2 regions of the Flintibacter sp. HCN-6482 genome follow, and region 2 is predicted to be linked to the other one. Evidence: predicted binding sites of a transcription regulator. Region 2 holds the regulator's gene; the other holds the start of a gene.
What was found. Region 2 encodes HrcA, which represses chaperone genes, less so after heat shock. Its sites were predicted from a motif close to TGTTAGCACTCNNNNNNNNNGAGTGCTAACA; they were not measured.

Region 1: a site for HrcA is predicted at 8,701-8,731, ahead of htpG (molecular chaperone HtpG). Genes of this name have one in related genera too.

The regions. Positions count from the first base shown of each region.
Region 1 covers NZ_JBBKBK010000004.1:141,814-156,574, forward strand. Annotated here, with positions in the region: gene WKS99_RS12265 (glycosyltransferase family 4 protein) at 1-560, opposite strand, end outside; gene WKS99_RS12270 (O-antigen ligase family protein) at 557-2,017, opposite strand; gene murJ (murein biosynthesis integral membrane protein MurJ) at 2,021-3,580, opposite strand; gene WKS99_RS12280 (phosphodiester glycosidase family protein) at 3,784-6,666, shown strand; gene htpG (molecular chaperone HtpG) at 6,741-8,657, opposite strand; gene WKS99_RS12290 (PstS family phosphate ABC transporter substrate-binding protein) at 8,789-10,909, opposite strand; gene WKS99_RS12295 (GntR family transcriptional regulator) at 11,174-11,533, shown strand; gene WKS99_RS12300 (ABC transporter ATP-binding protein) at 11,530-12,255, shown strand; gene WKS99_RS12305 (hypothetical protein) at 12,255-13,040, shown strand; gene WKS99_RS12310 (hypothetical protein) at 13,070-13,351, shown strand; gene WKS99_RS12315 (sodium/proline symporter) at 13,396-14,761, opposite strand, start outside.
Region 2 covers NZ_JBBKBK010000005.1:67,665-82,425, forward strand. Annotated here, with positions in the region: gene WKS99_RS12905 (hypothetical protein) at 1-586, opposite strand, end outside; gene WKS99_RS12910 (DUF1538 domain-containing protein) at 587-2,122, opposite strand; gene WKS99_RS12915 (helix-turn-helix domain-containing protein) at 2,495-3,232, opposite strand; gene WKS99_RS12920 (sporulation initiation factor Spo0A C-terminal domain-containing protein) at 3,518-3,991, shown strand; gene WKS99_RS12925 (PAS domain-containing protein) at 4,028-4,927, shown strand; gene WKS99_RS12930 (hypothetical protein) at 5,423-5,701, opposite strand; RNA gene ssrA (transfer-messenger RNA) at 5,656-6,020, opposite strand; gene WKS99_RS12940 (peptidylprolyl isomerase) at 6,254-6,775, opposite strand; gene smpB (SsrA-binding protein SmpB) at 6,803-7,264, opposite strand; gene WKS99_RS12950 (thiamine diphosphokinase) at 7,337-8,008, opposite strand; gene WKS99_RS12955 (cysteine desulfurase family protein) at 8,291-9,430, shown strand; gene WKS99_RS12960 (MATE family efflux transporter) at 9,460-10,848, shown strand; gene WKS99_RS12965 (MBL fold metallo-hydrolase) at 10,862-11,704, shown strand; gene WKS99_RS12970 (hypothetical protein) at 11,740-11,895, opposite strand; gene hrcA (heat-inducible transcriptional repressor HrcA) at 12,211-13,278, shown strand; gene grpE (nucleotide exchange factor GrpE) at 13,300-13,911, shown strand; gene WKS99_RS12985 (hypothetical protein) at 13,974-14,111, shown strand; gene dnaK (molecular chaperone DnaK) at 14,153-14,761, shown strand, end outside.

The sequences.
Region 1 (14,761 bases), on a different contig from region 2:
ATGGAAAGCGCCTGCCGGAGCTTGGCGCGGTCCTCTGGCCCGGTCTCCTCCACCGGGGCCACGCCGTTCATCACCACGGTAATCTTTTTGGGGGAAATCCCCCCCTCGGTCAGGTTGTCCCGGGTAGCCGGGCTGACGGCGATGATATGGTCGGCAAAGTGCTCGTTGACCAGCTTGTTGACCCAACGGCCGGGCGGATACTTTATCTTGGCCGGGACCGGGAAGGCAGAGTGCCGGCTGTACACCACAGGTACATGGAGGCCCTTGGCGGCGATGCGGCCCGACAGGGCCCCATGGGTGTGGACCAGATCGGGCTTGATCCGCCTGATCAGCTCTTTGAGCACTTTCACATCGTCCCTGTGGTAAGAGCGGTCCGCCATGCCGTCCACCTCGTAGACCTGGGCGCCCGCCTGTTCCAAGGGCTCCTTTAACATGCTTCCCCTGGGGATGGCCACCATCGTTTCATATTGGGAGCGGTCGGCATAGCTCAAATAGTTCAGGATGACCCGGCCCGCCCCGCCGATATTGGTATCACTGATGATGTTCAGCACACGGATCATACCAGCAGCCTCCCCTCCGGGAGCTGCCCCCGCCGGGCAGCCAGACCGCCCAGGGCCAGATAAGCCCAAAACAGGAACATGACTCGGTAGTTATAGAAGGAGTAATCCGTCATGGCCTGGACCATAAAGCCGCATACTCCGGCCGTAATGCCGATTTGAAGAACCCGGCTGGTCCAGTTCTTTTCCTTGCCGATGGCAGAGCACATATCCCGGAAGAAGTTGAACAGCAGCAGAAGAAAGACCACCAGGGCACAGATACCCGCGTCGCACACCATCTGGAGGAATAGGTTATGGGAGTGGGGGGCCACAATGGTGTTATAGCTGTAAGCGGGATAGACCATGTTGAAGGCCCCGTCCCCCGGCCCAATACCACACAGCCAGTAATCCTTCAGCATGGCCAGTACGCCTATCCAGATATACACCCGGTAGGAGGTGGAGTTATCAGTGAGGTTTCCGATACTGGTAAACCGGGAGATCACCGTATCCGGTAGGACGAAATAGAGGGCTACCATGACAAAGGGGGCCAGCAGGAGCAGTCTGGGATTGAGGAGCAGGACAAAGACCAGCCCCGCGAACAGGAGCCCCAGCCAGGCCCCTCTGGAGAAGGTGAGGATCATGCAAACGCACATGACAGAGCAGCAGGCGAGGTAAAAGACCCGGTTCAGCCAGTCCTTGGCCCCCAGCAGCTTGGCTCCCCCCAGTGGGATAAGCAGGATCAGATACTGCCCCAGCATATTGGGATTCTCCAAGGTGGAGGGCACCCGGAACTGGATACTGGAGAACATATCGCTGTCCACCCAGGCGGCGGACTGGTAGCCCCAGCGGAAGATATACTGGAGGATGCCGTAAGCGGACACGATGGCCCCAGCCAGCACCATCAGGGCCACCAGCGTGTCCAACTGGTTTCGGTTGGTCACCCCGTTGTACAGCACGATAGAGAACAGAATGAAGGCCACCGACAGCAGGCCGGGCTGAAGGCTGCTCTCAAGGTCCACCGAGAAAAGAGTGCCCGCCAGATAAACGCCGGCGTAGAGGATGATATACTTGTTGACTGGGGACCAGGCCAACTGACGCTCCCTGTCCCGGACCAAATTGAGCAGCAGAGAGGCATAGCCGATAGCCGCCAGCCCCATGGTTATCAGAGAGGGGCGGGACACGGCCAGCATCGGGGCCAGCACCACCGGGATCGCGCACCACAGCCAGGTTCTGGTAAAGATGCTCCCGGCAAAGAGCTTTTCCAGCCTCAGCTTATCGTAGAGCCAGCACAGGCCCCTCCGCACCAGGGACCAGAGCTTGAAAAAGACGCTCCGCTCGGACGAGGCTCTATTCCACCCCGCCGGGTGGAGGAACCACTGGACCAGTCCGCTCCGCTCCCATTGGCGGCTAAACCACAGGCATACCGCCGTCAGCCACCGCCAGACCAGGCTGGCGGACAACACTTGCTTCATCTGTTCCATCCCTTATCCTCTCTTTAATAGACGTTTGATCAGGGCCGCCGTCATGGCGGCCTCCTCCATGCCCATGGACAGGGTAACGCCGAAATAGACGGCCACGCCGCCTCCGGCGCACAGGGCCAGGGAGAGCAGCTCCCCCATCTTTCCGGCAGGCAGGACCGATCCAAGCCATCCCAAAAGCAGCCAAGCGGTCAGCCCCGTAACCGCGGCGGCAGCCAGCATTTTGAAGAAGTCCAGGCACAGGGCCCGGTCCAGGAATCCCTGACCTTCCCGCTCCATGGGAACGATCAGCAGCAGCGCGTACACCGTGGAGGAGACCGCGGAGGCGATGGCCAGCCCCCGGACCTCCAGCGGGCCGACCAAGGCCATGCACAGCAGGAGATTCACCCCGATGGACAGGGTGCCCGCTACCAGGGGCCCTCTCCCCTGCTGCCGAGCGAAGTAGGCCCGGCTTAGAATATTCTGAAGCGCATAGCCCGCCATGCCCAGGGATATCCAGGATAGGGCGCTGGCGGTGACTTCCACTGCCCGCTGCCCAAACTCCCCCCCTCCGTAGAGGAAGGACACCAGGGGTCTGGCTACCGCCATCAGCCCCGCGGCCATGGGCAGTACGAAAAACAAACTGCTGTGGACGGTCTGGCGGAGGGTATCCCGGAAATCCCCCTGCTGTCCGCCGGCGGTGAGCCGGGACAGCTTAGGGAAGATCACATTGGTGATCGACAGGATAAAGGTACCGGCAATAACCAGATACAGGTTGGTGGAATACTCCATAGCGGACACACCCGCCCCCCCGTATAGCCGGGAACCGAATCGGGAATTGATGACCAGATTGATGGGCTGGACCCAGGTGGACACCATCACCGGCCCCATCAGCGCAAACACCTTTTTCATCCCCGGAGACCGGAAGTCCAATCCCGGCCGATACTGGTAGCCCAGCCTCCTAAGCGGCGGGACCTGGATCAGCCCCTGGAGGAACCAGCCCAACAGATAGGCCAGCGCCAGACCATAGATGCCCATAGACTGGTCCAGAAACAGAAAGTAGGCGATAATAACCAGGTTGGATAGGGCGGACATGAGGGCGGGGGCGGTGAAGTGGTCCTGGGCCTGGAGCACTCCGACCAAGGAGAAGGCCACGCCGGAAAACAGAACCGTGGGAAACATGGTCCTAGTCAAAGAAATTGCCAGGGCCGTAGTCTGTGGGTCCTCATAGTCGGCAAAGAGGGCCACCAACGGCTGGGGAAAGGCCATCCCCGCCAAGGTAAGAACGCCGGTGAGCAGGGCGATGATGGTAATAAAGCAGCCCGCGAAGCGGTAGGCCTCCTTCTTTCCCTTCTGTTCCAGATACTCGCTGAACACCGGGATAAAGCAAGCGGCGATGGCCGAGGCGAATACCGCGTCAAAGAATACCCGTGGGATTCGGCTGGCGGTATAGAAGGCGTTGGCCTCCATACCCATACCGTAATGCACGGCCAGCAGGTGGTCCCGGTACAGTCCCATCACTTTTCCCAGCAGAGTGATGGCCATGACGGCGCTGATCGTCCTTGTGGCGCTGTGCCGATCCTCCAAGGCTTCTTCCTCCGTTCCCTGCGCAATATTAGTACAACTGATTTATTGTACACCAAGAATATCCCTTTTTCAACCATCTGATCCTGAACGATTTGTAAACATCTCCTTTCCCGCAACTTTCTTTCTTTTTCCATTGAATCCGATTTTTGTGTCTGCTATAATAGGCCATATTCAATCGGTTTACATATTACAAAGGAGTACCCATGAAAAAACATACCGTCAGATCCCTATCCCGCCGGGCGGCCGCCCTGGTCCTAGCCCTGGCGCTGGCCCTCCCCACCGTCTATGCCCACGCTGGGGAACAGAAGCTGCAGACCTCCATCGACCTGGTGGATGGTCTGACTTACCGCAACACCATCACCGACAACAGCGAGCGCCGGGTGGAGAGCTTTTCCCTGGAGCTGGAGAAGGACAGCGACGCCTACCCCATCCTGCTTCAGGCTGCTGGCACTGTTTACGGCGCCGCCACCATCAACCGAGCTGTCACCTATGCCCAGGAGCTGGGTTACCATGTACTAGGCGCGGTAAACACCGACTTCTTCTCCACCGCCTCCGGCGTGCCCATCGGCATCGTCATCGAGGACGGTGTCTACAAGTCCAGCCCGGAGCACGAGGACGCCATGATCATCACCGATGGTCAAGTCTCCCTGGTAGATGGGCCGTCGGTATCCCTCACTCTGGTCAACCAGCGGGACAACAGCACGGTGAAGCCCTCCCACCTGAATAAATGGCGCAGCGAGTCAGGGGGCATCTACCTGCTCAACCAGGACTTCTCCGCTGTGTCCACCCGTACCTCCACCCCTGGCTGGTATGTACGGATGGCTCTGATGGAGGAGGACGAGCCCCTCACGGTCAATAGCACCCTGGAGCTGGAGGTGACGGAGCTGCTCCAGTCTGACCAGCCCCTCGCCATTGGCGATGGGGAGTACATCCTTACCGCCGCCGATGCCTCCGGCTATCTGTCCGTCTTTCAGTCCTTCCAGGTGGGCGACCGGATCACCCTGACCACCTCCTGCGAGGATGAGGCCCTATCTCATGCCCAGTGGGCCGGAGGTGTGGGGGACATTATGGTGTGGGACGGCCAGCTTACTGACTCATCCCAGTGGACCTATGCCAAGGACGGCCGTCAGCCCAGGACCGCCCTGGGCATGAAGGAGGACGGCACTCTGCTGGTCTACGCCGTGGATGGCCGCCAGTCCGGCTACTCCTCCGGCCTGTCCCAGAAGGATCTGGCGGAGGAGATGATCCGGCGGGGCTGCGTCTGGGCCGTCAATCTGGATGGGGGCGGCTCCACCGCCATCTCCCTCTGGCTGCCGGGACAGACGGGGCCCGCTGTTCTCAACCTGCCCTCTGACGGCAAGCCCCGAAGCTGCGCCACCTATCTGCTGCTGGTCACAGACCAGGAGGGGGACGGCCGGCCAGACCGGCTGGCCCTGACGCAAAACGGCCTCACCCTTCTGACGGGCACCTCCCTCACCCTGCCGGATGCCGCTGTGCTGGACGAAGGGCTGAACCTTCTGGACCGAGAGCTCCGTGACCTGACCATCACCTCCAGGGAGGACCTGGGCGAAGTGGAGGACGGGGTATACACCGCCGGCGACAGGGCCGGCACCGACACCCTCCGTCTGCGCTCCAGGGACCTGGATGTAGAGGGAGAGGCCCAGATCCATGTGGTGGACCACCTGACTGAACTGGTCATTTCCAAGGAGGGCAGCGCCTCTCCCATCACTTCTCTGTCTGTTGAGCCTGGAGAACAGGTCCAACTGGCCGTCACCGGCAGTTACTGGGGCCGCACCGCCCTCCGGGACTGGACCGCCGTCACCTGGACCACAGAGGGGGACGTGGGGACCGTGGATGAGAACGGTCTGTTCACCGCCTCCAAGACTGGGGGCACCGGCTCCATTACCGCCTCTGCTGGCGGAAAGACCCAGACCATCGCAATTTCCATGACCAATGTCCATACCGATGTGACGGAGGACCACTGGGCCTATACCGCCGTGGATTACTGCTACACCCACGGCATCGTGGGCGGCATCTCCGCTACTGAGTTTGGCCGTGACCTCCAGATCCGCCGAGGCGATTTCATGCTGATGCTGTACAATGCCATGGGCAAGCCTGCCGTCACCCAGGACTGCACCTTCACCGATGTAGCTCCCACTGATTACTACTATACCGCCCTGTCCTGGGGCCAGAGCGTAGGCCTAGCCTCCGGCACCGGGGACGGCGCCTATTCTCCAGGCGCCCCCATTACCCGGGAGCAGGCTTTTACCATCTTGCGCCAGGTCCTTCCTCTGCTGGGCAAGGACTGCCCAGACGCCAGCTTGTCTGTTCTGGACCAGTTCGCCGACCGTGACCGGATCGCCGACTACGCCAAGGGACATACCGCCACTCTGGTCGCCCAAGGCGTGATCAGCGGCAAGGGCGACGGCATCGATCCCCAAGGCTATCTGACCCGTGCCGAGATGGCCGCCCTACTCTATAAGGCCCTCACCTATACCCCCATTCAGGATGTGCCCACCGGCCCGGAGGAGCCGGTAGATCCCGTGGAGCCTGAGGAGCCGGTGGACCCAGAGGGCCCCGTCGATCCTGAGGAGCCCATAGAGCCCCAGCTCCCCGACCCCAGCCAGTATACGCTGACCCTGGACCACAACGAGGTCACTCTAAAGTCCGGTGAGAGCGTCCCGCTCACTGCCTCCCTCGCCCCGGCCTGGGAGGGAGCGGAGATCTCCTGGACCAGCAGCGATCCCTCCGCCGCTCCTGTCTCCTCCAAAGGCGCGGTGACCAATCTTTACGCTGGGACAGGCACCGCCTCTGTCACCATCACGGCCAGCTGGAACGGCCTGTCCGCCAGCTGTACCGTTCTCTGCCAGCAGGCCGCCCAGACCGGCACGGTCACTGACGCGGAGCTGGGTCTTAACGTCCGCTCTGGCCCAGGCTCCGACCGGCCCGTCATCGGCGGGCTGGACAACGGGACCTGTGTGGTAATTCTGGGCCAGGAGGCCGGGTGGTATCAGGTCCTCTATCTCAACCGGGCCGGACAGGCCGCCATCGGCTATGTGTCCGCTGACTACTTGACTGTGAATTGACGGGCCCTCCAAACAGCAGAAAGCCAGCCATGGAGCAAACCTCCATGGCTGGCTTTTTCTTATCGTTTCGTCCCTTAGACCATCAGAGAGCAGACCATCTGGGCATACTCCGCCGGGTCCTCCAGAGGCAGGCCCGCCATCAGCAGGGACTGGCCGTAGAGCAGCTTGGCATACTTGGCCACAGTATCCTTATCCCCAGCGTCCACCGCCTTCTTGATGGCGGCGAAGGGGGCGGCATCGGGGTTGAGCTCCAGCACCCGGTCGGCCTTGGGGTGGTCGCTCCCCTCCAGCTTGCTCATATACTTTTCCATCTCCAAAGAAACAGGGCCGTCGGCTGACAGACAGCAGGCGCCAGACTTCAAGATAGAGGAGACGCGGACGTTCTTTACCTGGTCGCCCAAGGCCTCCTTCACCGCCTCCAGCACATCCTTACCCGCTTCGGCCTTCTCTTCGGCCGCCTTCTTCTCCTCCTCCGTCTGGGGGAGGGCGTCCTCATCGCTGACAGATTTGAACTGCTTGCCGTTCACCTCACCCAGGGCCTTCATGACAAAGTCATCCACGTCCTCGGTGCAGTACAGGATCTCATAACCCTTGTCCAGGATGCGCTCCACCTGGGGCAGCTTGGCGATCTTGTCCACGCTCTCGCCGCAGGCGTAGTAGTAGTAAGGCTGGTCCTCAGGCATGCGGTCCTGATAGGCGGCCAGGGTGGTGTTCTTCCCCTCCTTGGAGGACCAGAACAGCAGCAGATCCTGAAGCATCTCCTTGTGAGCGCCGTATTCCGCCACCACGCCGTATTTTAGCTGGGTGCCGAAGGCGGCCCAGAACTTCTCATACTTCTCCCGGTCTTCCTTTTGCATCTTCAGCAGCTCGGACTTGATTTTTTTCTCCAGGGCGGTGGCGATAACCTTTAGCTGACGGGTGTGCTGCAGCACCTCCCGGCTGATGTTCAGGGAAAAATCGGCGGAGTCCACTACGCCCCGCACGAAGCGGAAGTGGTCGGGCAGCAGGTCGGCGCACTTGTCCATGATGAGCACGCCGGAGGAATAGAGCTGGAGCCCCTTCTGATACTCCCTTGTATAGAAGTCGTAGGGCGTCTGGGCGGGGATATAGAGCATGGCCTTATAGGTCACAGCCCCCTCAGCACTGGTGTGGATGACGGCCAGGGGATCCTGCCAATCTCCGAATTTCTCCTTATAGAAGGCGTTGTACTCCTCCGGCTTCACCTTGGACTTCTGCCGCTGCCACAGGGGGACCATGGAGTTGAGGGTCTTCCACTCCTTGACGGTCTCCCATTCCGGTTTGTAGTCCTCGGGGGCGTCAGCGGGCTTGTCCTTCCTCCTATAGTCCTCTACCTCCATGACAATGGGATAGCGGATATAATCGGAGTATTTCTTGATAAGTTCCTGTAATTTATAAGTCTCCAAATACTGATCGTAGTTCTCATCCTCGCCGCTGGCCTTGATATGCATGATGATATCTGTACCGGGGGCGTCCTTCTCGCACTGGGTCACAGTATAGCCGTCGGCCCCGTCAGACTGCCACATCCAGGCCTCCTCGCTCCCCCAGGCACGGGAGATAACGGTGACCTGGTCGGCCACCATGAAGGCAGAGTAAAAGCCCACGCCGAACTGGCCGATAACGTCGATCTTGTCCGCGGCCTTGTCGTCTTCGGCCAGTCCGGCCTTGAACTGGCCGGAGCCGCTGCGGGCGATGGTGCCCAGGTTGGATTCCAAATCCTCCTTGGACATCCCGATGCCGTTGTCCGAAATGGTCAGGGTGCGCATCTGCTTGTCCGGGACGATGGTAATCTTCAGGTCCTTCCGCTTTACTTCTACTGTGTCGTCAGTCAGCGATTTGTAAGCCAGCTTGTCCTCGGCGTCGCTGGCGTTGGAGATCAGCTCCCGGAGAAAGATCTCCTTATGGGTATAGATGGAGTTGACCATCAGGTCCAGCAGCCGCTTGGATTCGGCCTTAAACTGCTTCTTTGCCATGATTTTCTGCCTCCGTATATGAAAAATTTTTTGAAAACAAAATGGTTAGCACTCGTTATATCCGAGTGCTAACCATATGATAGCGCAGTCAGGCGGAAAATGCAATAGGGTTCAAAAATTATTTACAATTCTCAGCCGGCGGGCTCTTGGGCCTCTCCGCCTCGGTCCCCCAGGGAGAACCAGGTACGGAACACACAGGTACCGCTCTCCGGCTCATAATAGGCCGTATAGTTCCGGCAGCGCAGCTCCAGCAGGGGACCGGACAGGGAGAGCCAGCTGTCCTCCTCCCCCTCCAGGGTGCAGGACAGCTCTCCCTTCCAGTCGTAGATGTTCCACTGTCTGCCCTGGTCCTTCCGCACCGCCAGCCAGCTGGCCTCATCCCCCTGGAGGGCCTCTACCTGGCCGTCCTGGGCGGGCAGGACCTCCTGTCCGTTCAGCAGGGACACAGCGCACCGGTCCCCCTGGGTATCGTTGAAGATCACCCGGTCCCCGCCGGTCACATAGGGAAATTCCTCCTCCGGCAGGGGGGAGGGGAAGGTAAAGCTGTCCGTCCCATAGGTGAGAGTGACCTGGCCCTGGCCGTCTGTTTTGCTGTCCCACCAGAGAGTGTCCTGATATCGCTTCTGTATCCTATCACACCAATCCTGAGCAGTCAGAGCGGTCACTTCTCCCGTTTCCGGGTCCAAAAGAAGGGCTTTACGCCAGTTCTCTCCCCAGAAGCCCAGGAAAAATCCGCCATCGTACCACTGGGCGTTTTCATATACATCGCCGGCGAACCACCAAGGGAAGCTCTCCGGGTGGGCGATGCCAAGCTGGTCCCATGACCAGGATGCCTTCTCTGTTCCATCCTCCTGACGCAGCAGATAGAGCTTGTGCCCATCCCCCGCGAAAATACCCACCGGAGTTCCCTTAACACCCCAGTACCTAAATTCAGTGACCCAGCTCCCGTCCTGCGCTGCCAGGGCGATAAGGGCGCCGTTACCGGGGCTGCCCCGCTCCGGGTCCCCCTTCTCCAGCTCCCACACTGGAAGGGTCTGGCTGTCCCCGGCGTCATCTGTATAATACAGCCGGCTGATCTCGCTACACACCGGGTCCATGACCACCTTGCCGCCAGTGGTCATCAGCCCTATCAGCGTTTCCGGCCAGTTGTCCGCCTGCCAGGAGAAGTAGCCCGCCGCCCCCTCGAAGGGGACGAGCTGACCATACTCCTGGCTGGGGCGAAGCTGCTCCACACGCTCCTGATACCAGCGGCCGCCAATATCAGGCAGAGGCTTTTCCTGCTCATCCAGCTTTGACCAGTCCACCTCTACCGGGATAAGGGGCTCCCCAGCGTCAGAGGCGGGGACATAGCCCAGCTCCTCCGCCAGCCGCCGGCCATCTGGCCCCAGCAGCCAGTCATACAGTATATGGGTGGGGTCGTCCTGGGGCCGGTCCTTGGCCATGGCCACATAGTAGGGGTTTAAAAATGGGTACTCCCCAGCCTGAATGGCCTCGGCCGAGGGGGACACCCCGTCGATGGTCAGCACCTTCAGCCCCTTGGCCATCTCCATATCATTGGCGTAGTAGTACACGGTGTAGCCGATGGCGGAGGGTGAGTTGTCATATTCCCGCACCGCCTCCAGAAGCCCCATCATGGAGTCGGGCACCCAGGCTTCCGGGGCATCCATCATCTCCAGACCGTCCATAACCAGCTTCTCCATCAGAGTCTGGCTCCCAGCCTCGCTGTTGCGCTGGAAGGGGATAATGTCCAGGTCCTCTCCTCCCACCTCCTTCCAGTTGGTGATCTGGCCGGTGTATATCTTTCTCACCTGCTCGGTAGTCAGGCTGTCCACCGGATTGTCCTCGTTGACCACAAACACCAGCGCGTCCGTGGCAAAGGGAGTCAGCAGCCACTCCCCCTCCTGTTTCAACTCCTGGGCCACCTCTGGGGCCGGCTCGGCGGCCAACAGCAAATCAGCGGCGCCTGCCATCAAATTTCGGTACGACTGGGTGGTCCGGGAGAACTGGACCAGGTCGGCCACCTGCTCCCGCCCCTCCCCCAGCAGTACCGCGCACATGGCCTGGGCCATGGGCGCTGTGGAGGTGGAGCCATCCAGCCGGGGCAGGCTGTCTCTGGTGAATACAAAGGGGGCCGCCGTGCCAGGGGCGGACACATCCCCGACCGAGGTGTCGGTGCCCGGCCTTTTCGGTCCGCAGGAAACCAGCAGGGCCAGCGACAGCAGGGCGGGCAGCAGTTTTTTCCATTGTTTCATTGTAATCCTCCTTATCAAACAAGGCGTGTCCTGTTTGGAACCTCTTTTTCCAAGCCCTCGACTAAGGGAAAATGCAGGCATGATACACTATTATACCGCCTACTCCCAGAAAAACATCTCTATTTCCTTTCAAAGCGGCTACAAACCCGTTACATAGGTAACAAATCAGAACAGACACAAATTTTTTATTTTGGGCTTGACAAATCCCTCAGAATGTATTATTGTACTAATCACTTAATACAATAGTACAAGGAGGGAGCCTCTATGGAATGGAAACTCAATGACGACCGGCCCATCTGGCTCCAGCTGGCCGAGCAAATGACCCGGCGCATCATCACCGGGGTCTATCCCCCTGGGAGCAAGCTGCCCCCAGTGCGGGAGCTGGCGGCGGAGGCGGGGGTCAACCCCAACACTATGCAGCGGGCCCTGGCCCAGCTGGAGCAGGACGGTCTGGCCAAGGCGGACCGGACGGCGGGGCGGCTGGTCACCCAAGACACCGCTATACTGGATGCGGTACGGAGGGCGGAGGCCCATGTGGTCGTCAACCAATACTATCACGCCATGGCAGAGCTGGGCTACTCCCAGCAAGAGGCCACGGCGATGCTGAAGGAGGAGGAACAATGAACGAAAAACTGATCGTCTGTCACGGCCTGTCGAAGGCCTATGGACACAAGGCCGCCCTGTCCGGTGTGGACCTGGAGGTAGGCCAGGGGAGGATCGTGGGCCTGCTTGGCCCCAACGGCAGTGGCAAAACTACTCTAATCAAGCTGCTGTGCGGCTTGATCCAGCCCACCACCGGTGGGCTGACCATCGACGGTCAGGCCCCTGGGCCAGAAACCAAGGCCATGGTTAGCTATCTACCCGACCGGATGTATTTTGCCAACTGGATGCGTGCGGTGGATCTTTTCGACCTGTTCCGAGATTTCTACCAAAACTTCGACTATGACAAGGCCCTTGCCATGTGCCGCAGTCTAGGCGTGGAGCCGAAGGATAAGCTGAAGTCCATGTCTAAGGGCACCAAGGAAAAGGTCCAGTTGGTGCTGGTCATGGCCCGGAAAGCCCGACTCTATCTGCTGGATGAGCCCATCGCCGGGGTAGACCCGGCTGCCCGTGACTTTATCCTGCACACCATTTTGACCAACTACAACGAGGATGGCACTGTCCTGATCTCCACCCACCTGATCGCCGATATTGAGAAGGTGCTGGATGAGGTGATCTTTCTGAAAAGTGGCAGGATTATGCTCCACAGCACAGTGGACGACATCCGGGAGCGGCAGGGCAAGAGCGTGGACGCCCTGTTCCGTGAAATCTTTCGGACCCAACCCATGGAAGGAGGCCTGTACTGATGCTGTTCAAACTTTTGAAATATGACTTTCGCTCCATGTGGAAACAGTTTTCCATCATCTGGCCAGCGGCTCTCATCATTGGCCTGATCAACCGCTTCACTCTACCCTTCTCAAGCGATAGCGGGGCCAACTGGGTGGTGTCTCAGGAGTGGATGTCCATCATCTCCATCACCCTATTTTTTGGTGTAATGTTCTCCATGTTTGTTGCTTCCGTCGTGTTCGTACTCACCCGATTTTACCGTGGTCTGCTGGGGGACGAGGGGTATCTGATGCACACCCTACCAGTCCACCCATGGCAGCTTGTACTGTCTAAGTTGTTGTGTGCTTTAGTGGTCACCGTAGTCAATACCGTCGTGGCAGTGCTAGCCCTGTTCTTGATGATGCCCTTAAAGTGGAGCGATCTCTTTGATCTCGATTTTTGGAAGATGATCGTCCAGGGGCTGATGGAACAGCCTGACTCCATTCTCTACCTAGTGGAATTTCTAGTCATGATCTTGGTATTTTTCGCCATGGTATTCACCTCGGTCTATCTATCCATGGCGATTGGCCACCTGTTTCATCGCCACCGGGTACTGATGAGCGTGGTTGCTTATATGGGACTGGACATCGTGGGCAGCCTTATTCTGAACGTGCTGGACCGCCTATCCCTGTATCCGATGAACTGGGCTCTAAATCTGGACGGCCACCTATCCCTATGGGCCGGCATCGCTCTGCTGCTAATCCCCACCGTCCTCATGTTTCTGGGCACCAGCTATATCTTGAAAAACAAGCTGAATCTGGAGTAACTTTTTACTGCTGAAAGGAGCGTTTTGTCGTGAATTCCTGGGCCATTTTTACCCTCGCCTTTGCCGCCGTAGTCATCCAGGCCTGGGTAAGGGGCAGAGGCTCCTCCAACTGGTATTTGGGCTGCATTGTCCCCCTGGTCTACGGCGGAGCCGTCGCCTGGATGTTCGTGGGCAGGGACTTCACACGCTCCCTTCAGATTATCCTATTCGGCGCCGCCATCCCCATCACCCTGCTGGTATCCGCCTGGTTGCGAAAGCGGGACGAGGAGGGAGAGGAAATCGAGGGGGAGCCCAAAGAACAGGAAAACTGACATAAAAACTTCCCGCTGCTTGGCAGCGGGAAGTTTTATTATAGTTACTGATTATAGTCATCGAAGGCGTCCAGCACCGCTTTCTCCGGGGCGGGCGTCAACAGGGATACCACCACGATGGCAATGGTAGCACAGACAAAGGCGGGTAGCAGCTCATAAATATTGAAGATGCCGCCGATGGGGGAGATGAGGAATTTCCATACAAAAATCATCACAGCGCCCACCACCAGACCGGCCATGATGCCCTGCCGGTTGCTCCGCCTCCAGAACAGGGCGCACAGCATAGCGGGGCCGAAGGTGGCGCCGAAGCCGGCCCAGGCAAAGGATACGATCTTAAACACGTTGCTGTCCGGGTCAGCGGCCAGGAAGATGGCGATGACGGCGATGACCACCACAGTGAGCCGGGCAATCAGCATGTTCTGCTTATTGGTCAGCTTGACGCCAAAGACATTCTGGACGATGTTCTCCGAAAAGGCGGAGGAGGCGGCCAGAAGCTGGCTGTCGGCTGTGGACATGGTGGCCGCCAGGATGCCGGCCAGGATACACCCGGCCACGACAGCGGGGAAGATGCCATACTTGGACAGCAGGTTAGACATCTGGACGATGACGGTCTCCGTGGCGCTGCCCTCCAGGAAGGGGATACGCCCGGCGGAGGAGACGGCGTGGCCCACAATACCAATGAACACAGCCACAGCCATGGAGATGACCACCCAGGTGGAGGCGATTCGGCGGGACAGCTTCAGCTCGTTTTCATCCCGGATCGCCATAAAACGCACCAGAATATGGGGCATCCCGAAATAGCCCAGGCCCCAGGCCATCATGGATACGATACGGAGCAGGCCGTAAGGCTCGGCCTGACCGGTGGCCTCGTTATAGGTCTGGCCAAAGCTCAGGAAGCCGGGCAGTGTCTTGGCATGGTCTATAACGGCGTCAAAACCGCCCGCCTGGACCACGCCAAAGATGACGATAATGCACAGGGCTATGGTCATGATGATGGACTGAATCAGGTCCATGGTGGCCACGGCGCTGAAGCCACCTACAGAGGTATAGCTGATAATGACGATGGCACCAATGACCACGGCCACCATATAGTCCCAGCCAAACAAGCTGTTAAACAGCTTTCCGATGGCCGCCAGGCCGGAGGCCACATAGGGGACAAAGAAAATGAGGATAACAAGAGCAGAGATGCACATGATGACGGGCTTCTTCTCCCCATACCGCTTGGAGATGAAGCTGGGAATGGTGATGGCATCCAAGCGGACGCTGTACCGGCGCAGCCGCTTCGCCACCAGAAGGAAGTTCAAATAAGTACCGAAAGCCAATCCAATCGCGGTCCAGCTGGCATCGGCTACACCAGACAAGTAGGCCAGGCCTGGGATGCCCATCAGCAGATAGCTGCTCATGTCGCTG
Region 2 (14,761 bases):
CCTCCATGATGGAAGCGCGCCTGTCAGTGGGTACCACGATGGCAACGATCTCACGTTCCGCCTTTAGATCAGTGTCATAGGCCTCCTCCAGCAGCTCAAGTCCGGCCAGACGGGCCTTTATGACTGTGCCGCCGCGGGCCCCGTGCTCTTTGGCAGTGGCCATGACATCGTCCGCGCTGCCACGACTGCAGGCCACCAGAATCAAGCTGTTTTCTGTGTGCTCCATAGGGACTTCCCCTCCTTTTTCCCTCTTTGCGCCCTCGCTTTGAAAATTGACCACGGCGGCGGTCAAACTGTTCAGTCCGCTGAGGGGCAGATCAAAGACAATGCCGCTGGAGCCAGTGCTTCCACGCAGGTCGCTGTCCAGATCATACAGCAGCCGAGCGGCGGTCTGGCGGGTGGCAAAGCTGAAGACCACATCCTTTTCGCTGGAGCCTAGGCCCAGGATATCCATGATCTCCGAGGTGGCGGTTCCCCTCCCGGCGCACTGGAGATGGAGGGACACCTGACGGCTGGCATACAGCTTTTCCATAGTCACGCCCCGGCCGCGCTCTACGATGGATACGATCAGACTGACTGCGTCCATTCAAGCCCCCTCCTTTCCGTCAAAATAGAGAATGACATCCTCTACCTGTTCCATGCGGTGCCGGAACCGGCGGCGGGCCAGGCTGTGCCGGACCACACTGGACAGACCCATGATCTGAATGGTCACCAGAGGGGTCATAGCTACCATAGCCACGATGCCGAAGGCATCAGTCATCACATCCCCGCCCAGGGCCTGACAGGCCCCCTGAGCAAAGGGAAGGAGAAAGGTGGCCGTCATGGGGCCGCTGGCTACACCGCCGGAGTCAAAGGCAATACCGGTAAAAATAGGTGGGACAAAGAAGGTGAGCCCCAGGGAGATGGCATAACCTGGGATCAGCAGCCAAAAGATATTGAGACCGGTGAGCACCCGCAGCATGGCCAGACCCACGGAAACACAGACGCCGATAGACAGGGCGTGGCCCATGGCCTTATGTGTGATAGAGCCATTAGAGACCTCCTCCACCTGCTTGGTAAGGACGGCCACGGCGGGCTCGGCCTTGACGATATAATAGCCGATGACCATTCCGATGGGGACCAGCAGCCAGCGGTTGGGGCTGGAAGCTACGGTGGCACCAATGAGCTGGCCGGCGGGCATGAAGCCCACATTGACCCCGCACAGGAACAGGACCAGCCCTAGATAGGTGTAGACAAGGCCCAGACCGATCCGGAGCAGCTCGTTCCCCTTGAACCGGCGGGTGACGACCTGAAACACTAGGAACAGGCCGGCGATAGGAATAAGAGCGACGGCCACTTCCCGGAAGTAAGCCGGGAGTGAAACCCAAAAGTATTGGGCAGCCTCTAGTGTGGTGGATACGTCCGGGATGGAAGTGGTGTGGGGCACAGCCTGCTCAGGGCGGTAGATACTACCAAGTAGCAGTACGGACAGGATGGGACCGATGGAGCAGAGAGAAACCAGGCCAAAGCTATCGCTGGCGGAGTTTTTATCGCTGCGGGTGGAGGCAATACCTACGCCAAGGGCCATGATGAACGGTACTGTGATAGGTCCAGTGGTGACGCCACCAGAGTCGAAGGAAACGGGGATAAAGTTGGCGGGCGCGAGGGCTGCCAGGGCAAAGACGATAAAGTAGAAGACCAGGAGCAGTCGGCGCAGAGGGACAGCCATACGGATACGCATGGCGGCAATCACCAGGAATATTCCCACACCAATGGCCACGGTCCAGATTAGGACCGGGTTGTCGATGGACGGGACCTGCTCCGCCAGGACTTGCAGGTCTGGTTCCGCTACCGTGGCGAGTACACCCAGGAGAAAGTAGAGGACGATGGGGACGATCAGGTGTCTGGCCCGGCTCACTTCTACGCCCACTCCCTCACCCATGGGGGTCATGGACATATCCACACCCAGAGTAAAGAAGCCCATGCCGCCGATGAGCAAAATGGCGCCGAACAGGAATAGGACCAACGTGCCTGGATCGAGGGGCGCAATGGAGATGGAAAGGAGAAACACGATGGCCGTGATGGGCAGGACAGAGGAGAGGGACTCCTTATTTTTCTCCTGTAGCTGTTTGTTCAAGCGCACGGTCAGGCCTCCTTTCAAACGACTTGATTCCATTATACTGGAGGAAGAAAAATAAAACAGCAATCTTTATATTATCTTAATATGATTTAGACGGTTTTTATGGGGTATATGTGATAAAAACCGGAACAGCCAGCTGACCGATCCGGTTATCTTACGGGTAGTTGCGCCCAGGGGATATAGTGTGTATTGCGTCTTGAGTATCTGGATAGAGGGACTGATACCGTTACGGCGCAAGAATTTTAGGTATAAAGCAAGCCTGCCTGGCCTGAACAACAGCCAGCATTTGGTCAGACCGGGGAAGGACGTTCACAGGGAACGTCCCCTGTCGGATCGGAACAGCTAACAACAGTTTATTCAGACAAGGTAGGTCATTCAGGAGGGCTCCAAAATACCATTTACTTGCCCAAGAACCGTACCAATACAGCGGAATTCGTCTGTTTCTGTTACTAAGATGTCCTCATCAATTACATTTAGAGCCCGCAGACGACACTCTCCCCTCTCTTGAAAAAGGGTACGAAGATAATAAATACCGTTGAGACAAAACAGCCCCATCTCATTGTGCCCTGCCTGCCTTCTCTGAAGGGCCAGAATATCGAATTTACGGAAGACGGGCAGATATTGGTCTACCTGAATCTGAAAGCAGAAATCGGCCCCAACCGGCAGATCCTTTCGCATGATACGCACACTGCCCAAGTTCTCTTGCATGAGAAAACCAGTGTGAAGCTTGCGTACACCAGGCAGATAACAGGGAAGGGTGAGCCGGCTTCTGGCGATTGTTCGAGTATATTCCTCGTTTACAATCAGCCGAACAAGCCGCTTCCCCTCTTCAGAAAGTGCTCTGTATTTTTTGATGGCGTCAATCTCTTCCGCGCTTAGAGCCTGGTCATAAATTTTGCTGATCCGGTTTGTTCCAAGATAATCAGAGTAAATATAGTTGGCGTCAACCTCTAAGACATTAATCAGGGAAATTAAGATGTCAGGCTTTGGGGTGCTGATTCCATTTTCATAGTTGGCAATCGCTGACGGAGTCACGCAGATTTTAGCTGCCAGCTGGGGCCTGGTGAGGCCCATTTCCTGTCTCCTCTGCCGCAATTTATCTCCTAGGCTCATATGAGCTCCTCCTTGTTAGACGCTCCAATCCTCATTTCCTGCCTTACAAATCTCTTGCAGATGAGAAAAATAGTAACAAGAAATTTGTAAAAAATGGTTGACTTTCAAAGATGTTTGTTGTAAGCTAAAACCGTTGTTCGTGATACGTGGACGTACATACCATGAGTTGAGAACACTGAGTATATCGATAATACTAAAGCAAAAGACAGTTCCTGTCAACCCACAAATGTATGGGGCTGCCGTGAGAGTAGTGAGAAAATTATTACTGAAAGGATATTTTAGATTATGCTGCAGAATGAAATCGTGGATATCCTATTGCGTGCAGGGATTCCGGCTAATACAAAAGGATTCACATATATTCACGACGCTTTGGAACTCATGGATAAAGATTCCTACTATTTTTCTGGTAAAGTTTGTGTGTTATACGCAAAGATAGCCAAACAGAATGGAGCGACTCCGGGGCAAGTTGAACGTGCGATACGCTATGCCTTTGAGGGGGCTCTGACGCGCGGGGATCTGGAGTCGGTGGAGCAGTATCTGGACCCTATCAACACTAGAAATTCCAATGAACTGAAAGTCTTATTCCTTCGTTGGAGACAAGAGACACATCCAATGGGAGACAGTTCATGTGATGCCATGTCAGTATGCCGCGCGCAGATATACAACGAGATTTTAGACGAGATGAATGCTCTGACCTTCAAAATTCAACAGGCTGTCTCAAACATCGGAGCTGAAAATATAGCGATGCAAGGTCAATGATACTCGATCTCGAAATTAGGAGAGAGATATGTGAGAATGAAAAGTGATTTAAAAATGCCAGCCTCTTGGCGTTTTTCCGCCCATAAGCATGGTGCGCATAGGGAACTGGAGCGTTGTGTAGAAAAAGCAATGCTGAACTTGTTAAGTGAATGTATGTTTGGCGGTATTATGATTACCTATAATACTCCGGATTTTCCCCTCTATTACATAGATGACCGGATGCTGTCTTTTCTGGATTACCCAAACCAGACGGACTTTGCCACCGCAATTAAAGGTGCTGTGATCAACTGCGTTCGGGCCGAGGATCGGGAGAGCTTGCGGAGTGAAATTGCACAGGCCCTTATGAGTGGAAACAGTTACACAACAACTTATAGAATGCTATGCAGAGATAAAGGCTATATCTGGGTGAAAGAGACAGGGGTACAGACGGTTCTGCCGAATGGGGAGTCAGTGCTGGTCAGCCTATGCTTAGATATCACTGGCCAAGTGGAGGCGCAGGCTGAGTTGGAATCCATCGTTCAGTGTCCTATGGGTGGAATTTTCCGCGCCAGAATGGACCGGGATTTTACCCTGATTTATGCTAACGATCACTACTATTCGCTACATGGCATTACGAGGGAGAGTCTACGCAATCGACTCAATAACGGGACGATCCATTTGGTCCATCCAGCGGATATTCCTTTTATTGAGCGGCGGCTGCACAAAGCCGTGGAACAGAAGGAGCAAACGGTTAGCTTAGAATACCGTGTCGTCCGTCCCGATGGAGAGGTCGTGTGGCTGCTGATGAACGGCTCATTGTCTGAGCAACAGGGGAATATGCTTCTCACAGGTATGGTTATTGACATTTCTCATCAGAAGTTCATGGAGGAACGTCTGTGTTGTAAAAGTCGGCGGCAGCGCGCGCTGTGTGCCAGGGATCATGATTCCTCCAATTAAAGTGGACCTCTGTCCAGCCTAAGCATATGTTTGCCACCATCGGAGAAAGGGAGGGCGTTGGGCTGCAAAATCGGCGTACAAAATATCTGGAAAAAACAGCAGGTAGTGACACAGCAGCCATATTGAAAAGCCGGACAACATGTTAGGCTGAGGAGAGATTCATGAGCGGCATATTGAGGAACGCTGCCTAGAACGAATTGCGACTTGTTTCAACCAGTCCCGTTTCGTTCTGCAAAGAGCGGTTAAAATCGATATTTTTAGCCTTGGGACTGTTAGAAGAAATACACCGCCTATCGGGCCCTTCTGGGCCGTGCGCCGAGCGGCGCGTAAATTCCCGGCCTGCGGCCGAGAATTGCGCAGGGGCAGCTCTGCCGACCGCTAGCATTAAAATTCCGGAGGGTTTCGGCCGACTTAGGCGGCCGAAACCCAAAAAGAAAGACATCTGCTGAAAGCAGATGTCTTTCTTTTTGGCAAGGGGTAACAATCCAAATCCTCTCAGGTCGGTCGAACTCTCTTGGATTCAAATTTGCAATTTTTCTTGAGAAGCATCCAACCGGCCTTCTGGCCGGCGGCGCCTTTGCGCCGTACAAGCGTTTTGCCACAGGCAAAACCTTGGCGCAGGGCGAATTCACTTCGCCCGAGCATTTCAATCACCGAAGGGTGGAGCGGCCAACGGGAGCGAAACCCAAAAGAAAATGCGACTTGTCGAAACAAGCCGCATTTTCTTTTGGTGGAGGCGGGGAGAGTTGAACTCCCGTCCGAAAACACATTCATGGGAACTTCTCCGGGCGCAGACGGTTATTACAGGAGTCTTGCTCTCCCCGTTCCCTTCGCTTCAGGCAAGCCGTCACGCCTGAAGGTCAGGTGAGCTTCATGATGCATGGCCGGCTCAAAGCTTTGCCGGCTCACGTCCGCCACTAAGCGACGCCTGATCCGGGCTCGTGGCCCTTCCCGGTCAGACGGCTGCCTTTAATTAGGCAGCGTAAGCGTAGTTGTCGTTCTTTAATTTATAAAGAATGCCCGTTTTAAGGTGGCCAGGCGCCACCGCCCGCTATTCCCACTGCAGCGTCCCCGTCGAAACCGGTACGCCCCCTCGTCGTCGCAAAGTCCAGCCAACTCCGCTTCCCATAATGGCGAAAACTTCGTTCGCTCCCTTATTCCTCCTCTCCAAAACGGATCCGCTGCACTGGGTTCCATTTTGGACAGCGGCTTTGCCGCCAGAAAAAGAAAACGTATGCAGTGTGGTTTGCTTGAGGGATTCAGTGAAATCAGACCGTACCGGCACGGCTGGCGCGCCGGTACGGATGCGCTTACTCAAGGACTATATTATACTTTCTCCGGTTCAGGGTACTCCACACCAAAGGTGTCAACGGTAACCGACTTCATCCTCTGGTCCTGACGGGGCCGGTCATTCCAATCTGTCTTGCTGTTTACGATGGCGTCAGCCACCTCCATGCCCTCAAAGACCTTGCCAAAGGCGGCATAGCTGCCGTCCAGGTGGGGAGCCTTCTCGACCATAATGAAAAACTGACTGCCGGCGGAGTCGGGGGCCATGGCCCGAGCCATGGACAGCACACCCCGGTCGTGGGCCAAGTCGTTCTTTACACCGTTCTGGCTGAACTCGCCCTTGATGGAGTAGCCGGGACCGCCCATACCAGTGCCTTGGGGGCAACCACCCTGGATCATGAATCCGGGGATACAGCGGTGGAAGATCAGCCCGTTATAAAAGCCCTTGCGGACCAGGCTGATGAAATTGTTGACGCTGTTGGGGGCCACCTCAGGATAGAGCTCCGCCTTCATGACGCCGCCGTCTTCCATTTCGATGGTGACAATGGGATTCTGTGCCATATCTGTCATCCTTTCTGATAGTACCGGTCACCGGTTCCTTGTCTTCATCGCCCGGTCTATTTCCCGCTTGGCGTCCCGCTTGGCGGAGGACTCCCGCTTGTCATAGAGCTTCTTGCCCTTAGCAAGCCCCAGCTCCAGTTTGACCCGGGGACCCTTGAAATAGACGGACAGGGGGATGAGGGAGTAGCCGTCCTGCTGGATTCGGCCGGAGAGCCGCAGGATCTCCCGCCGGTGCATAAGCAGCCGGCGGGGCCGGCGGGGGTCCTTATTAAAAATATTGCCCTTTTCATATGGACTGATGTGCATACCCAGGACAGACAGCTGCCCCTCCTTGATGATGCAGAAGGAATCCTTCAGATTCACATTGCCCAGCCGGATAGACTTGACCTCGGTGCCCGCCAGTTCAATGCCGGCCTCAAATTTCTCTTCCACAAAGTAGTCGTGGTAGGCCTTGCTGTTTTTGGCGACGACCTTGACCGCTTCGCCCACTGGGGACACCTCCTCTCCCTCAAGATCAGGGAACAACTATACCATAGGATAGCCCAAAAGGCAAGGAAAAAGTCAAGGATTGGGCCACAGTTTGGGCAGCTGGGAGTAAAAATTCCCCGATTCCTCCCACAGCAGCAGGAGAGAACCATGCCTTACAGACACCGTGGCCTCTGTGCCCAGAAACTCATTGCTGACCCCAATGGGGAAACTGCCCTCCATTTGATACTGGTCCAGCGGAAATTTGAGCCCAGTGAGGGTGACCCCCTCCGCTGTTCCGCTGTTGCAGAACACAGATAGATAGCCAGACATGGAGGCGGGGAAGGTGAGGGAACTGTTCCGGAGGGCGGTGGCCGCTGTTTTTTCGCCTGCCAGGAATCCGTGGGCCCCCTGGGTAGTCAGCCAGTCCAGCAGCTGGAGGTTGCCAAGGGTGTGCTCCAGCCGGCCACCCACGCCGCCCAGCAGAACGAATCGCCGGTAGCCCAGCTCCAGACCCTTACGAAGAGCGTAGACCATGTCAGTATCATCCTTCTCCGCTGGGAGCTGGATCACGTTGGGATGGGAGGGGGTGCGACCCAGGGAATCAAAGTCGCCCACCACAAGGTCAGGTGTGACGCCGTAGGCCATCAGGGAGTCATAGCCACGGTCGGCGGCGATGACGTAGTCCCCCGGAGCGGGGTAGGGGCGCAGAGAGGGGGACAGGGACATGGCCCCCACCACATAACAGATGCGTTGGTTATTGGTCATGATAAAACCTTCTTTTTCAGAGAGCATAAGAGGCCCGGAGAAGACCGGGAGAACCCTTGAGCGATTTTTTCTCATTATACCACAAAGAGGTCTCCTTGTGGAGAGTATATTCCTGGAGAAGAAAAAATAAGTGTATCCAGGGAAGTTGTGCGGATAGGACCGATATAGAGAGAAAGTCCGGCAGCCCACTGGTCAGAGCCGGTCTACGCCGCCTTGACTTTCCTCCAGGCAGACGGTAGAATGAAGGATACTTTGAACAGATACAGACTGGGGTGGATCAGGATGATACATTATTTGGATAATGCGGCCACCACGCCGGTGCGGCCGGAGGCGGTACAGGCGGCGGTAGAGGCGATGACCAAAGGCTGGGGCAACCCCTCGTCCCGGTATGAACTGGGGACCAAGGCGGCCGCCCGGATGAAGGAGTGGCGGGGGAATGTGGCCCAAGCCCTGGGCTGCCTGCCGGAGGAGCTGTTTTTTACCTCCTGTGGCACGGAGGGGGACAACTGGGCCATCCAGTCTGCCCTGGAGGTCAATCGCCGCCGAGGAAAGCACATTATCACCACCGCCATCGAGCACGCCGCTGTGCTGGAGCCCTGCCGGGAATTGGAGCGCCGGGGCTATGAGGTGACATACCTGGAGCCGGACCGCCAGGGTAACATCACTGCCGCCCAGGTGGAGGAGGCGATGCGGCCGGACACGGCGCTGGTCTCCATGATGCTGGTTAACAATGAACTAGGCGCCATCCTGCCTGTGGGGGAGGTTGCCCAAGTCATTCGGAGGACTGGCTGCCCGGCTCTGCTCCACTGTGACGCGGTGCAGGGATTTTTGAAAATACCTTTTTCCCCCAAAAAACTGGGTGTAGACCTGCTGACAGTCAGCGGGCACAAGATCCACGCCCCTAAAGGGGTGGGGGCGCTCTATGTTCGAAAGGGGCTGAAGCTGCCTCCCATGATCTGGGGCGGAGGGCAGGAGGAGGGCCTTCGGTCGGGTACTGAGGCCACAGCTCAGATCGCGGCGTTCGCCGCCGCCGCCCGGCTGGGGCGGCAGACTCTGGAGGAGGACATGGCCCATATGGCCCGGCTGAAGGAAGAAACCGTTCGGCGGCTGGCGGAGGAAGTGCCGAAGGCGAAACTGCTGGCCCAGGGGGGCGCTCCCCACATCCTAGCCATCTCCCTGGTGGGTTATAAGAGCGAGGTGGTGGTCCGCTTCCTGAGTGACCGGGGGGTATATATCTCCTCCGGCTCCGCCTGCCACAAGGGGAAACCCAGCCACGTCTTTGCCGCCCTGAAACTGCCCAAGGGGGAACGGGACGGGGTGCTGCGGATCAGCTTTTCCTACGATACCAAGCAGGAGGACGTAGACGCCTTAATTGAGGGATTGAAAGGGGCATCGGAGAAGCTGTTCCCATCCCTGTCCTGAATGAGAAACAACGAAAAAGGAGCGTTTCCATGTTTGCCTATATGCGGAGAGGACCGAATTTTTATAAGGAGGTCGCTGCTCTGGCCGCGCCTATCATCCTCCAGGATATGATCACCAGCACCCTGAGCATGGCGGACACCTTTATGGTGGGGCTGCTGGGGGAGGAGCCGATGGCGGCGGTTACCCTAGCCAATATTCCACTGTTTGTAGTGCAGCTTTTTATTTTTGGAGTGCAGAGCGGCTCCACGGTCCTGTTGAGCCAATACTGGGGCAAACAGGACATGGAGTCTATCAATCGGATCTATGGGATGGCCCTGTGGCTGGTGATGGCAGTATCGTCTCTGTGCTCGGTCATTCTGCTGATCTGTCCGGTAGAATTTCTCAGCCTCTTTGGCAACGACCGGGCGGTGGTGGAGCTGGCCGCCCAATATGGCCGGCTGGCGGGGCTGTCCTATGTATTCAACGCCTTTTCAATGACTTATATTGCAGCCTTCCGCAGTATGGAGCATCCCCAACTGGGAATGTACATTCTGGCTACCTCTATGGCAGTGAATACCTTTTTGAACTGGGTATTTATTTTCGGAAATCTGGGAGCGCCCGCACTGGGAGTTCAAGGGGCGGCTCTGGCCACCCTCATCGCACGCGTTTTAGAGGTTGTCATCGTGGCCTGTCACATGGCTAGGAATCGGATCTTCCGGGTGCGGTGGAGACTGGTCCTGCGGCCAGGAAAGCGGCTGGCCCGTCAATTTCTGATGTGCAGTGGGCCAGTGGTGCTGAATGAAACCCTGTGGGGGCTAGGTACCTCTATGTATCCCACAGTCATGGGACATATGGCGGGCAGCACGGAGATACTGGCCGCCTATACGCTAGCAGGAAATGTAGAGAAAATATGTAAGGTAGTTTCCATGGGACTTGCCTCTACCGCGGCGATTATCATTGGCCGGGAGATCGGTGCCGGACATAAGGACAGGGTATATGGAGTGGGACTCGCCCTGAACACCTTGGCCGCCGTAGGAGGCGCGGCGCTGGGATTGGCCCTGTGGCTGGTACTGGTTTTCCTGGCGCCTACCTATGTGTTCCCGCTGTTTAAGCTCTCGGCGGGAGCGGCGGCTGCGGCCACTATGATGATTACTCTCCAGGCGGTCATCATGCCGCTGAAGGATTTTAACAGCGTGAATATTGTGGGAGTCCTCCGGGGAGGGGGAGATGTGCGGGCCACTACGCTCATTGACATTCTCCCGCTCTGGCTGGTGGCAGTACCTATGGCCGCTATATGTGGGCTGGTGTTGAAGACGGGGATCTTTTGGGTCTACCTGTCCCTGGGGGTAGAGCAGTTTTGTAAGTGCGTCGGGGGAGTGTGGAGATTAAGGAGCGGCAAGTGGATTCGAGACTTGACCCGCTCTGGAGCACTGGAATAAGGAGGAACAGGACATGAAAGTTGCCGTATTAATGGAAAATACTGCCCAGGAGGGATGCGGTCTGGTGCCGGAGCACGGCCTGTCCCTGTATATCGAATATCGGGGGAAGAGGCTGCTGCTGGATGGGGGCGCCTCAGGACGGTTTGCCGACAACGCCCAGAAGCTTGGGGTGGACCTGGCGGATGTGGACCTGGGGGTGCTGTCCCACGGCCACTATGACCACGCCGATGGCCTGCGCCGGTTCTTCCAGCTCAACCAGAGAGCCAAGGTCTATGTCCGCCCCCAGGCCGGAGGGCCCTACTTCTCCATGACAGAGGAGGGACCCAAATTTATTGGCGTCCACCGGGATATCTGGGAGGGGGCCAGAGAGCGGCTTGTCCCAGTACCGGGACCTATGGAGCTGCTGGAGGGTGGGTGGCTGCTGCCCGACGGTCCAAAGGACCCGGCCTTTATGGGAAAGGCGTCTAACCTGGTCTGCAAGCGAGGGGAGGATGACTTTGTCCCGGACGATTTCAGCCACGAGCAGTCCCTGGTGCTGGAGGGGGAGCGGGGACTGGTGGTCTTCAACTCCTGCAGCCATGGGGGCATCGTCAACATCGTGCGGGGCGTGCTGGACCAGCTGCCCGGAAAGCGGGTGCACGCCGTGGTGGGCGGACTGCATATGTATGCCAAGGGGGGGACTGGCATGAACTGCTCGCCGGAGTATGTACAGTCGGTGGCTGACGCGCTGAAGGCCCTGGGGGTGGAGCGAATCCTGACCGGCCACTGCACCGGACAGCCAGCCCTGGAGCGGCTGACGGAATACTTCGGTCCCGGCTGTCAGGGACTGTATACCGGCCAGGTGTTTACCCTATAAAAAAGAAACATGACCGCCTGTCTATGGACAGACGGTCATGTTGTTTTCTCCTCTAAAGTGGAGAGATATTGGAGCAGAATCGTTTCCACCAGGTTGGAGAGCGAGCGGTTCTCCAGCTGGGCCTGGGCGCGGAGGCGTTCTACCATGTCCTCATGAAAACGAAAGCTGTAATTCTTTTTTTCGATCCCCATAAAATCACCTCATATCTAGTGTAATACATTAGAAACATTTGTCAAGAGCCGGAGCTCTTAGCAGCAAAAGATAGAAGATGCAAAAAATTGGCGGGATTCATTTGTTTACAACAAATTCATAAAGTGCCTATTGACAATTCTGCCCCCCGGTGGTACATTATCTTTAGCACTCAGGAGTATTGAGTGCTAACGAAATGATCAAAGCGCAAGCAGGCCGGCATGAGGATATAAGACGAAGGGTCCGCGGAGCGGAGCTGTCTTGAGCCGGAACGGCCGGAAGCGCATGCCGAGATAAAAGGAACAGGGGGGGGAAACATGGAGCTGACGGATAGAAAAAGACGGATTCTTCGGGCCATCATTGAAACCTATATCGCCACCGCCGAGCCTGTGGGGTCGAAAATGGTAGCGGAGCGGGCCGGACTGGATGTGTCCAGTGCCACCATCCGGAACGAGATGGCTGATTTGACTGATATGGGCCTTTTGGAGCAGCCCCATACCTCCGCCGGACGGGTACCCTCCGCCGCGGGCTACCGGCTGTATGTCAATGAGTTGATGGGTCATCAGCAGTTGACCATGCAGGAGACTCAGCGTATCAACGAGGCGCTGAACCTGAAGATGGAGGAGCTGGATCGAGTGATCGACCGGGCGGGAAAGGTCCTATCCCAGTTCAGCGACTATCCTGTATTTACCATGGCCGCCCCCGCGGAGCGGATCACCGTCAAACGCTATGACCTGCTGAAAGTGGAAGAAAACGCCTTTATCGCCGTGGTCATGACGGACAACTCCATCGTTAAAAATAAACTCATCCATATCCCTGAGGAGGTTTCTGACACCCAGCTCCAACTGCTCTCCGCGGTTCTGAACAGTTCCTTCGTGGGACTGACCCAGGAGGAGATGGAACAGACCTTGGACAAGATGGAGACCCGCACCGCTCCAGGCGCCTTTGAGCTGATTGCCCTGGTGGTGGACTTCGCGGTGGAGATCCTGTCGGAACAGAGCAGCCAAAAGGTCCGAACTACCGGAATCACTCACTTGCTGGAACACCCGGAATACCGAAGCCTGGACAAGGCTAAACCTCTGATGAACTATCTGGCCGAGGAGAAGGATGTGGCCCGGCTGCCTGTGACAATGACCGGCGGCCAGAACATGAACATCCTGATCGGGCCGGAAAATGTCAGTGACGCGCTGAAGGACACCAGTGTGGTCATGGCCAGCTACGACATTGGAGAAAATATGAAGGGCGTCATCGGAGTGGTTGGACCCACCCGGATGGACTACGCCAAGGTCACCGCCCGCCTGTCCTATTTTGCCGACAGCCTGACCCGCATGTTCGGCAAGGGAGAGTTACCCCCGGCAGAGAAAACAGATACACAGGAGCCATAAGCAGGAAAGGAGCGCCGCATCGTGAGCGATAAAAATAAAAAGAAGCAGGCCCAGCCTGAGCAGTGTCAGGAGGATATTCGGAAGGAAGAGGCTGTGGAGCCTGAGGAAGAGGCTGTTCGCACGGAACAGGAGGAGAAAGGGGAGCCCCAGGAGGCCGGCGAGGCCGCCCAGGGGGACCAGAAATCAGGGGAGGCACCCAAGGAGGAGCCCTCCGGAGAGGGGACCGCACCCCTCGACGACCGCTTTCTCCGCCTGGCCGCGGAGTACGACAACTACCGAAAGCGGACCGCCAAGGAGAAGGAGTCCATCTGGAACGACGCCAAGGCGGATACCGCCGCCGCGTTTCTTCCCGTCTATGATAACCTGGAGCGGGCCTTGAAGCAGGACACCGCCGACGAAGCCTACAAAAAAGGGGTGGAGATGACGATGAACCAGCTGAAGGAGATCCTTTCCAAGCTGGGCATCACTGAGATTCCCGCCCTGGGCCAGCCCTTTGATCCGAATCTCCATAACGCTGTTATGCACGTGGAGGATGAGAGCTTGGGCGAGAACGTAGTGGCCGCCGTGTTCCAGGCCGGCTTCCAGTGCGGCGAGAAGGTCATCCGCTTCGCCATGGTGCAGGTGGCCAATTAGGGGAACGGAACCGAGGTGCGCGGCTTATTTTCAAAAGCCGATGGGATTAAAGGAGGAAAACAGTGAAAAGAAATCAGCCCTGCAAGCAGTGCTGTAAAGCGAAAACCTGTGATGCTGTATCCTATACCCTGCTGCTCGCTGGGGGCCTGCTGGCCTGGTGCGCCGCGCTCTACGCCATCGGGCCGCTGTTCCTATTTTAACTTTGTAAACATGAATGTCATATATTTAGGAGGAATGAATTATGTCTAAGATCATCGGTATCGATTTAGGTACGACCAACAGCTGTGTAGCGGTCATGGAGGGCGGCGACGCTGTCGTCATCCCCAACGCCGAAGGCAACCGCACCACCCCCTCTGTGGTGGCTTTTTCCAAGGACGGCGAGCGTATGGTGGGTCAGGTGGCCAAGCGCCAGGCCATCACGAACCCCGACCGGACCGTCATCTCCATCAAGCGTGAGATGGGCTCCGACTACAAGGTGAACATCGATGGCAAGAAGTATACCCCCCAGGAGATCAGCGCCATGATCCTGCAGAAGCTGAAGGCGGACGCCGAGGCCTATCTGGGCACAACAGTCACCGAGGCCGTCATCACAGTCCCCGCCTACTTCACCGATGCCCAGCGCCAGGCCACTAAGGATGCTGGTAAAATCGCCGGCCTGGACGTGAAGCGGATTATCAACGAGCCCACCGCCGCTGCTCTGGCCTACGGCGTAGACAAGGAGACCGCCCAGAAGGTCATGGTGTATGACCTGGGCGGTGGCACCTTCGACGTATCCATCCTGGATATCGACGACGGCGTCATCGAGGTGCTGGCTACCGCTGGTAACAACCGCTTGGGCGGCGACGACTTC